DNA from 3 places in the Neorhizobium sp. 2083 genome. Region 2 is predicted to be linked to each of the others. Evidence: predicted binding sites of a transcription regulator. Region 2 holds the regulator's gene; each other region holds the start of a gene.
What was found. Region 2 encodes HrcA, which represses chaperone genes, less so after heat shock. Its sites were predicted from a motif close to GTTAGCACTCNCNNNNNGNGAGTGCTAAC; they were not measured.
Positions count from the first base shown of each region.

Region 1: the regulator HrcA is predicted to act here: its motif matches at 1,858-1,886, upstream of groES (co-chaperone GroES).
Region 3: the regulator HrcA is predicted to act here: its motif matches at 2,294-2,322, upstream of groES (co-chaperone GroES).

Region 1 covers NZ_JAVDTC010000002.1:560,318-563,594, reverse strand. The annotation lists gene J2X76_RS10975 (NAD(P)H-quinone oxidoreductase) at 1-429, shown strand, start outside; gene J2X76_RS10970 (recombinase family protein) at 584-1,135, opposite strand; gene J2X76_RS10965 (DUF982 domain-containing protein) at 1,273-1,539, opposite strand; gene groES (co-chaperone GroES) at 1,939-2,235, shown strand; gene groL (chaperonin GroEL) at 2,301-3,277, shown strand, end outside.
Region 2 covers NZ_JAVDTC010000001.1:1,123,250-1,126,526, forward strand. The annotation lists gene ptsN (PTS IIA-like nitrogen regulatory protein PtsN) at 52-516, shown strand; gene grpE (nucleotide exchange factor GrpE) at 648-1,289, opposite strand; gene hrcA (heat-inducible transcriptional repressor HrcA) at 1,406-2,485, opposite strand; gene rph (ribonuclease PH) at 2,664-3,277, shown strand, end outside.
Region 3 covers NZ_JAVDTC010000003.1:53,653-56,929, forward strand. The annotation lists gene J2X76_RS13030 (hypothetical protein) at 1-47, opposite strand, end outside; gene groL (chaperonin GroEL) at 145-1,773, opposite strand; gene groES (co-chaperone GroES) at 1,829-2,143, opposite strand; gene J2X76_RS13045 (usg protein) at 2,425-2,697, shown strand; gene J2X76_RS13050 (hypothetical protein) at 2,793-3,083, shown strand.

The DNA.
Region 1 (3,277 bases), on a different contig from region 2:
GCCGTCTGCGACTACAGGCAGGTCGATTTTGAGGCTGAGATCGTTGACGTGACCGCCTCACGCGGTGTGGACCTGATCATCGACTTTGCCGGCGGGTCCTATCTGGCCCGCAATATCAGAAGACTGGCACCTGGCGGTCGGCTTGTCCAGGTCGGGCTGTTGGGGCGTGATGACAATGCCATCATTCCCCTCGGCATCGTACTTCACAACCACCTTCAACTGCTGGGCACCGTTATGAAATCCAGATCTCGCGCCGAGAAAAGAGCAATGATCCAGCGCTTCAGGGGCCAGGTTCTGCCCATGATCGGCAACGCACTTCAGCCCGTCCTTGGCGCGCGCTACCCGCTCTCGGCTGCGTCGGAGGCCCATCGTCGAATAGAGGCTGGTGGAGTGTTCGGCAAAATCGTTCTCTGCGATTTTCGTGAGTGAAGTCGGAAGAGGACGTTTCTGCGCAAGAAGGGACAAGGGTGGCGACCACCTCATCACATAGTGGCCCCAAGTTGATGATGTGTCGCCGCAAGCGCGTCTGCTTTTGGGAGCGTGGTACGGTGACTTCTATGACCGACATGGAGGCGCAAATCGGTCATGCGGTGCGCGCATTTAGCACGCGATAAACTTGCATTCGCGAGCAGCCGATTTCCTTGGCGATCTTAGTTACGCCAATACCCAAAGCCGAAAGGTGGCGAATTTTCTCATGATCGATCCGAACCTTTCCGCCCTTGTACTGCCCTGTTGACCTGGCCCGTTCAATACCCTCACGCTGCCTCTCCTTAATGAAACGGCGCTCCATCTGCGCCACCATGCCTAGAACGGTCAGCACCAGGTGCCCCATTTCGCCACGCGTCGTTACATGTGGGTCCAGCACGGTCACGAAGGCGCCACGCTGCTCGCACTCATAAATGATATTGAGCACATCCCGGGTATCGCGGCCTAAGCGATCAAGGCGCGAAACGACAAGCTCGTCGCCGGGCCGCAGAAACTCGATGACCGTGGCCAGCTCACCTCGTCCCTCTCGACTTGCTCCCGATATTTTCTCCGCTCGGACTATCTCGCAGCCTTCGGCCTTCAACCTGGTATATTGAATATCCAAGTCCTGGTCGGTCGTACTGACGCGTGCGTAACCAATGCGGGCCATATGTCACCTCAAGCTTTAGGCTCAAGGCTACTGTGTCACAAATAGTCGATGTCAACCCGGATGTGACGGCGCCAGGCACGACCGCGTGACGGCACACCACCGTATACCCCGGCGTTACCAGCTAAAACCCGGCGCCCTTATGCAAGAACATATGCCTCAATGGCTGCGGCTATAAACGCTTCGCGAGCTATCGAGCTCGAACGACTATGGAAGAGCGCAGCCTCACACGCTTGCTTCGCGGCCAGATAGTGTTTGTCGCGCTCATGCGGCCAACGTCTTTCAAGGAGTTCCAGCGCGTCCGCAGCATTCTCGATCAATTCGGACGAACCGTATCCGATCCGCACAACAACGGGCGTGCTCCATCGAACGCCCGGTTTGTAGGTCGTCAGTCGCTTCCATGCCATGGCGTTTCTCCTCCCGGCGCACGGCCGGAGATAACACCACGCGCTTTTTCCCATCAATTAGCAACACAATCGGAAGGTTGGCGAGACGGTCGGCGTTCGCCTAGGACGTTTCCCAAAGTGGGGCGTCCCAGGACCCTACCGACTTTGCGAGCCAGCCCACTCTCATCTGGTCGGCGACTGGTCGCGCCATCGTTTTGCGGTCGCGCGTCCCAACTCCAATGACCAAGCGCGCCAAAACACCCGATAGTCTAATATGTGGGCAGGAGCCGGGTGGTGCGTCAGTTCGGCCGCTGCGAGCGCCACCAAAGCGCGAATGACGCTGGCACTCTCGGCGAAAGACTGCTAAGTTGAATTATCGGGACTGGCCATTCGGCCGCGATCCCGTTGAGGAACCCCAAAATGATTAATACCATTTTCCGGCCGTTGCACGACCGCGTCGTCGTGCGCCGTATCGAGGCTGAAGCCAAGACCAAGGGCGGAATCATCATTCCGGATACAGCCAAGGAAAAGCCGCAGGAAGGCGAAATCGTCGCCGTCGGAGCCGGCGCGCGCGATGAGAGCGGCAAGCTTGTGCCTCTCGATGTCAAGGCGGGCGACCGCATTCTTTTCGGCAAATGGTCCGGCACCGAGATCAAGTTCAACGGTGAAGACCTGCTGATCATGAAGGAAGCTGATGTCATGGGCGTTATCGCCTGATCATCAGTCGCTTCTTCTATTTCTTCTCATGACGACCATTGGGCGATCAGCCCGGGAGTTTTCCCATGTCTGCCAAACAAATCAAATTCGGCCGTGATGCACGCGAAAAGCTGCTGCGCGGCGTCGATATTCTCGCTGACGCCGTGAAGGTCACACTCGGCCCCAAGGGCCGCAACGTCGTGATCGACAAGTCCTATGGGGCGCCGCGCATCACTAAGGACGGCGTCGCTGTGGCCAAGGAAATCGAACTGGACGACAAGTTCGAGAACATGGGCGCCCAGATGGTCCGCGAAGTCGCTTCGAAGACCAACGACGTCGCAGGCGACGGCACCACAACCGCGACCGTTCTCGCCCAAGCCATCGTTCGCGAAGGCGGCAAGGCCGTTGCTGCCGGCATGAACCCGATGGACCTGAAGCGCGGCATCGATCTCGCCGTTACCGCGGTCGTCAAGGACCTGCTGGCCAAGGCCAAGAAGATCAACACATCGGAAGAGATCGCTCAGGTGGGCACCATCTCTGCCAATGGCGAGAAGGAAATAGGCCAATACATCGCTGACGCGATGCAAAAGGTCGGCAACGAGGGTGTGATCACCGTCGAGGAAGCCAAGACCGCCGAAACCGAACTCGAAGTCGTCGAAGGCATGCAGTTCGACCGTGGCTACCTCAGCCCCTATTTCGTCACCAACGCCGAAAAGATGGTGGCTGAACTGGAAGATGCCTACGTGCTGTTGCACGAGAAGAAGCTTTCCAATCTTCAAGTTATGCTGCCGATCCTCGAAGCTGTCGTCCAGACCGGCAAGCCGCTGCTGATCATTTCCGAAGACGTCGAAGGCGAAGCTCTTGCAACGCTCGTCGTCAACAAGCTGCGTGGCGGCCTCAAGATCGCTGCCGTCAAGGCTCCGGGTTTCGGCGACCGCCGCAAGGCCATGCTTGAGGACCTCGCCATCCTGACCGGCGGCACCGTGATTTCCGAAGACCTCGGCATCAAGCTTGAAAACGTCACGCTTGAAATGCTTGGCCGTGCCAAGAAGGTCTCGATCAC
Region 2 (3,277 bases):
GCTCCCCTTCGCCTAGGGCACAAGCTCTTGCGGCACGAAGGATGATGAGAAATGGCATTGGCAGATTTGCTGCAGCAAGATGCGATTATTCCTGCCCTGAAGGTAAATTCCAAAAAGCAGCTGTTGCAGGAGCTGGCAGCCAAGGCTTCCAAGCTGACGGGCGTGGGCGAACGAGAAATCTTCGACATCATCCTGCAGCGCGAAAGGCTCGGCTCCACCGGCGTCGGCCACGGTATCGCCATCCCGCACGGCAAGTTGAGCAGCATCTCTTCCATCAAGGGCATTTTCGCGCGTCTTGAAGCACCGGTCGATTTCGAAGCGCTCGACGACGAGCCGGTCGACCTGGTATTCCTGCTGCTCGCTCCCGAGGGGGCAGGCGCCGACCACTTGAAGGCCCTGTCGCGGATCGCCCGCGTGCTGCGCGACCAGGACCTCGTCGCCAAGCTGCGCAAGACCGATTCCGCCTCGGCGATCTATGCCTTCCTCAACGAGGAGCAGGCAAACCACGCCGCCTGACGGCACATGCATTTCGTGGGGACGAAACGAACCGCGCGGCCGCTGATAAAGCGCCGCGCGGTTTTGTTTTCAGCGGTTGTTGAGCATCGGGCGTAGGCAAAAAGCGGGCTGACACCCGATTTTCAAAGGTCTCAGGCGTTGTTGCCGCCGGCGGCTTCTGCCGGAGCTTCCGCCTTCGGCCCGCCCTTGGCAACACCCACCATGGCCGGGCGCAGGACGCGTTCGCCGATCGTGAAGCCTGCCTGGACCACCTGGACGACCGTGTTGTTCGGTACGGCAGGGTTCGGGATCTCGAACATCGCCTGATGGAAGTTCGGGTCGAACTTCTGGCCCTCGGCATCGATCTTCTTGACGCCGTGGCGTTCCAGCGCCGACAGCATGGAGCGTTCGGTCATCTCGACACCCTCGAGGAGCGTCGTCAGCGAGGCATCGGCGGCAGCGCGCATTTCGGTCGGAACGGCGTCCAGCGCCCGGCGGAGGTTATCCGAGACTGCGAGCATGTCACGTGCAAAACCGGCGGCCGCATAGGACTTCGCGTCCTTGATCTCGCGTTCGGTGCGGCGGCGCAGGTTATCCATCTCGGCGGCCAGCCGCAGGAAACGATCGCGCAGTTCGTTATTCTCGGCCTTCAGCAATTCCAGCGGATCCGGTTCGGCGGCAGGCGCCTCGGCATTCTTCTGGCTGGCCGCGTCCTCAAGAGCAGATGCAACAGCTTCCGCCGTATTCTCCGCGGCAGCTGCGTCAGGTCCGTTCTTGTTGGTTTCGTCGGTCATGACGGTCTCCGGTTATTCTTGGCTTGATTTAAGGGCTTCGATTTGTGCCCGATATCGAGGTTAAAGGTGAAAAAATCAAGGCTTGCGGGGAAACTTGGGGCCTGCTCGTCGCGAATTCAGCGCGACAGCCTTGCAAGGAGCTGGGCGGTATAGTCCACCATGGGCACGATGCGCGAATAGTTGAGCCGCGTCGGGCCGATAACACCGACGGCACCGACGATCCGATCCTCGCCGTCGCGATAGGGCGCGACTATCAGCGACGAGCCGGAGAGGGAAAACAGCTTGTTTTCCGAGCCGATGAAAATCCGGACGCCCGGCCCCTTTTCGGCAAGGTCGAGAATCTCGATCAGGCTGTCCTTCTTTTCGAGATCGTCGAAAAGCAGCCGCAAGCGATCCAGATCGGCAACGTCCGCCAGGCCTTCGAGCAGATTGGCGCGGCCGCGCACTATGAGCTGGGTCGGCTTGCCCTCCTCGCTGTCGCCCGACCAGACCGCAAGACCGCGTTCCACCAGCTCCTGGGAAAGCGCATGAAGCTCGCCCTGAACCTGGTCCTTGAGGGTCTTCAACTGGCCGCGCAGCTCCGGCAGCGTCTGGCCGCTCAGATGGGCATTGAGGAAATTGGCTGCTTCGGTCAATTGCGACGATGTCACGCCGGCCGGCAGTTCGATGATCCTGTTTTCCACCTGGTTATGATCGCCGACCAGCACCGCGAGCGCCTTGGTCGGCTCCAGGCGAATGAATTCGACATGCTTGAGGACCGGGTCGCTCTTGGTGGTGATGACGATGCCGGCGCCGCGCGAGACGCCTGAGAGCATCCGGGTTGCTTCCGCCATCAGGCTCTCGATCGGCTGATCGCGATCCGCGGGCCGGATCTGCCGATCGATACTGGCGCGCTCTTCGGCGGACAGGTCCCCGACCTGCATGAAGGCATCGACGAAAAAGCGCAGCCCCGACTGGGTCGGAAGGCGGCCGGCGCTGATATGCGGGGAGTAGATGAGACCGAGTTCCTCGAGGTCGCTCATCACGTTGCGCACGGAAGCCGGCGACAGCGATATCGGCAGCAGGCGGGAAAGATTGCGGGAACCGAGCGGCTCTCCCGTTTCCAGATAGCTTTCCACGATGCGACGGAAAATTTCGCGCGAACGATCGTCGAGCACAGAGCCGCTGTCCCTACCCGTCGATGCCGAAAATCCCATCTAAACCTTCACCTTTCCATTGATCCTTCCGGAAAATATAGTCATTCCCCGCGCCTTAGCCAAAGGGAAAATCGCCGCCGCCACAGTCAGTCGCCCCGCAAGCTCTTACCGGCCTTTTTCTTTGCAAAAGCTTGGCCGGGGCCTTAGAAGGCGGAAACAGAAATCCAGGGAGTGAAGCATGCGGCCTTCAGGCAGACAGTTGAACCAGATGCGCAAGGTCTCGTTCGAGCGCAATTTCTCCAAACATGCGGAAGGCTCCTGCCTCGTGAAGTTCGGCGATACGCATGTGCTCTGCACCGCGAGCCTGGAAGAAAAGACGCCGCCGTGGCTGCGCAACAGCGGCAAGGGCTGGGTGACCGCCGAATACGGCATGCTGCCGCGCGCCACCGGCGACCGCATGAAGCGCGAAGCCGCTGCCGGCAAGCAGGGCGGCCGCACCCAGGAGATCCAGCGCCTGATCGGCCGCTCGCTCCGCGCCGTCGTCGATCTCGAAGCGCTCGGCGAAAAACAGATCACCGTCGACTGCGACGTCATCCAGGCAGACGGCGGCACGCGCACGGCCTCGATCACCGGCGGCTGGATCGCGCTCTACGACTGCCTGAAATGGATGGAAGCCCGCTCGATGATCAAAGTCGAGAAGGTGCTGAAGGATCACGTCGCAGCGATCTCCTGTGGTATCTTTGCCAACCAGCCGGTGATCGACCTCGATTATATCGAGGACTCCGCCGCCGAAACGGACGCCAATTTCGTGATGACCGGCTCCGGCGGCATCGTCGAGGTGCAGGGAACCGC
Region 3 (3,277 bases), on a different contig from region 2:
GCTGTAGCATTCTCCGGTATCGAATTGTTGATGCTTTCCTTTCTCATGGTCTGGCTCCATTGATCTTGACCGATGGAACTTATTCAACAATTTGGAGGAGGCTCGCCCCTCGAGGGTGGGACGAGCCTCCGGCAGCAGGCGGCCTTAGAAGTCCATGCCGGCGCCCGCGGGCAGGGCCGGAGCGGCTTCCTTCTTGGGCTTTTCGGCAATCATCGCTTCCGTCGTCACCAGAAGGCCTGCGACCGAAGCGGCATCCTGGAGGGCCGTGCGCACGACCTTGGCGGGATCGATCACACCCTGGGCGTAGAGATCACCATATTCGCCGGTCTGGGCGTTCCAGCCGTAGGAGAACTCCGATTTCTCGCGCAGCTTGCCGACGATCACCGAACCTTCGGCGCCGGCGTTCTCGGCGATCTGCCGGACCGGCGCCTCGATAGCGCGGCGAACAATTTCGACGCCGACCTTCTGATCCTGGTTGGCCGATGCGAGATTTTCGAGGGCCTTCACGGCGCGCAGCAGCGCAACACCGCCGCCCGGGAGGATGCCTTCCTCGACAGCCGCACGGGTCGCATGCAGTGCATCGTCGACACGGTCCTTCTTCTCCTTGACTTCCACTTCGGTCGAGCCGCCGACGCGGATCACGGCGACGCCGCCAGCGAGCTTAGCAAGGCGTTCCTGCAGCTTCTCGCGGTCGTAATCGGAGGTCGTCTCCTCGATTTGGGCGCGGATCTGCGCGGTGCGGCCTTCGATCTCAGCACGCGAACCGGCACCATCGATGATGGTTGTGTTCTCCTTCTCGATCGCCACCTTCTTCGACCGGCCGAGCATGTTGAGCGTGACGTTTTCGAGCTTGATGCCAAGGTCTTCGGAGATGACAGTGCCGCCCGTCAGGATGGCGATGTCTTCCAGCATGGCCTTGCGGCGGTCGCCGAAGCCCGGAGCCTTGACGGCAGCGATCTTGAGGCCGCCACGCAGCTTGTTGACGACGAGAGTTGCAAGAGCTTCGCCTTCAACGTCTTCGGCGATGATCAGGAGCGGCTTGCCCGACTGGACAACAGCCTCCAGCACCGGCAGCATTGCCTGAAGGTTGGAGAGCTTCTTCTCGTGAATCAAGATATAGGGATCTTCCAGCTCGACCCGCATCTTGTCCTGATTGGTGACGAAGTAGGGCGACAGGTAGCCGCGGTCGAACTGCATGCCCTCGACGACTTCGAGTTCGGTTTCGGCGGTCTTGGCTTCTTCAACCGTGATGACGCCTTCGTTGCCGACCTTCTCCATCGCCTCCGCAAGATAGCGGCCGATTTCCTCGTCACCGTTCGCCGAGATCGTTCCGACCTGGGCGATCTCGGAATTACTGGTGATCTTGCGGGCGTTTGACTTGAGTTCCTTGACAACGGCGTCGACGGCAATGTCGATGCCGCGCTTCAGGTCCATCGGGTTCATGCCAGAGGCAACCGCCTTGGCGCCTTCCTTGACGATCGCCTGGGCCAGAACGGTTGCGGTTGTGGTACCGTCGCCCGCGAGGTCGTTGGTTTTCGAAGCGACTTCGCGCAGCATCTGCGCGCCCATGTTCTCGAACTTGTCTTCCAGTTCGATTTCCTTGGCGACCGATACGCCGTCCTTGGTGATGCGAGGCGCGCCGAACGACTTGTCGATCACGACGTTGCGGCCCTTCGGGCCGAGCGTTACCTTCACCGCATTGGCGAGCACGTCGACCCCACGCAGCATCCGTTCACGGGCATCGGTGTTGAACTTGACTTCTTTCGCAGCCATTTCTCTAACTCCTCAATAGGCAGCTATCTGACTGATGGTTTTTGGCGTTAAATGCTCAGGCGGCTTTCTTCTGCTCTGCCTGGGCCGCGATGATGCCCATGACATCGCTTTCTTTCATGATCAGCAGGTCCTCGCCGTTGATCTTGATCTCGGTGCCAGACCATTTGCCGAACAGGATGCGATCGCCGACCTTGACGTCGAGCGCCTGGATGTGGCCGGTCTCGTTGCGGGCGCCGGGACCGACGGCGATGACTTCGCCCTCCTGCGGTTTTTCCTTGGCGGTGTCGGGAATGATGATGCCGCCTTTGGTCTTCTCTTCGGATTCGACCCGGCGGACGAGAATGCGATCGTGAAGCGGTCGGAACGACATGTTTTCCTCCAATGGACAAACAATGATGATGTTGTTCCCCCTGGCCGGACCGGATGACCAGTCCGGGCGGGTGCAAAACCTCTGTCGAGCGTTCTGCGCAAAAAGATCTGGTTTCGCGATTTTTCGATTTCAAGAGGGCGAAGCGAAAAAATTAGCACTCATCTGGAACTGCTGCTAACGCGCTGGAAAGGAACAAGAAACTGGCATGCCGCGTTGATAAAAGCGTTGATGGCCGCAAAATTTTGCGCCAGCATTTGCAATGTCTGAAACGGAGATGAAGCATGCGATTTTCATCGGATCTGGAGCGTCAACTGAACGGCTACGGGCTGACCACCGCACATATCCTTTACCGAATTCCCGATTTCGAATCCGTCCTGCAGACCTACGTATGGCAGGACTACGACCTAGCCCCCGATTTCCCCGAAATGCACAAGTTCCTGGATTTCTGGCAGGCCAGCCTTGATGGCCCTCTCCATTCCGTCCGTTACACCCATCAGCGCCTGATCGGGCCGAACGATTGGCGCCGTGTCGAGGGCGAGTTCAAGCTTCACTGAGGGCTTGAAATTGAAATTCCGTTTTCCTAGCTCTTCCGCGGCCGGGGCTTGATGAGCTCGGCTTTATCCGCACGTCTGTTCAGAGTGAGGCAAAGATGGAAGAAGGAATTAACGCGATTAAAGATCTCGACGTCGAAGAGCGCGAGGAGGTTTTCGTGAACATCGCTCGCGCCCTCGAAAGCACGGCACGAGACGCCTTCATCGAAGGGCACAGGCATTTTGCTGCCATTTCGACCAATATGGCTGAAGCGATTCGCGTCAACGCCGACGAGCTTGCCCGTGACGATCTGCGCAATGCCGAACGCGTACTCCAGCAGGCAACTGCGATGATCGCGCAATTCAAGGCGGTTCATCCGTATCCGATGGTGAGCATGGCGGTGCACTGATAATCATGTGCCCTCCCTGCTTTGCGTGATCGTCGTCCTAACCCCAAACGCATCAAAAGGAGCGCCGTGCGACTCGGCGCCGCCGAGATGCGATCGCACGGTCGGCGGTATGATTCCATGACCAGGCGGTAGTGGCAAACGCCTCCCGATTTACAGCAAGCACAAAGAACCTCTTTCGCTGCCAGCCTGTACGG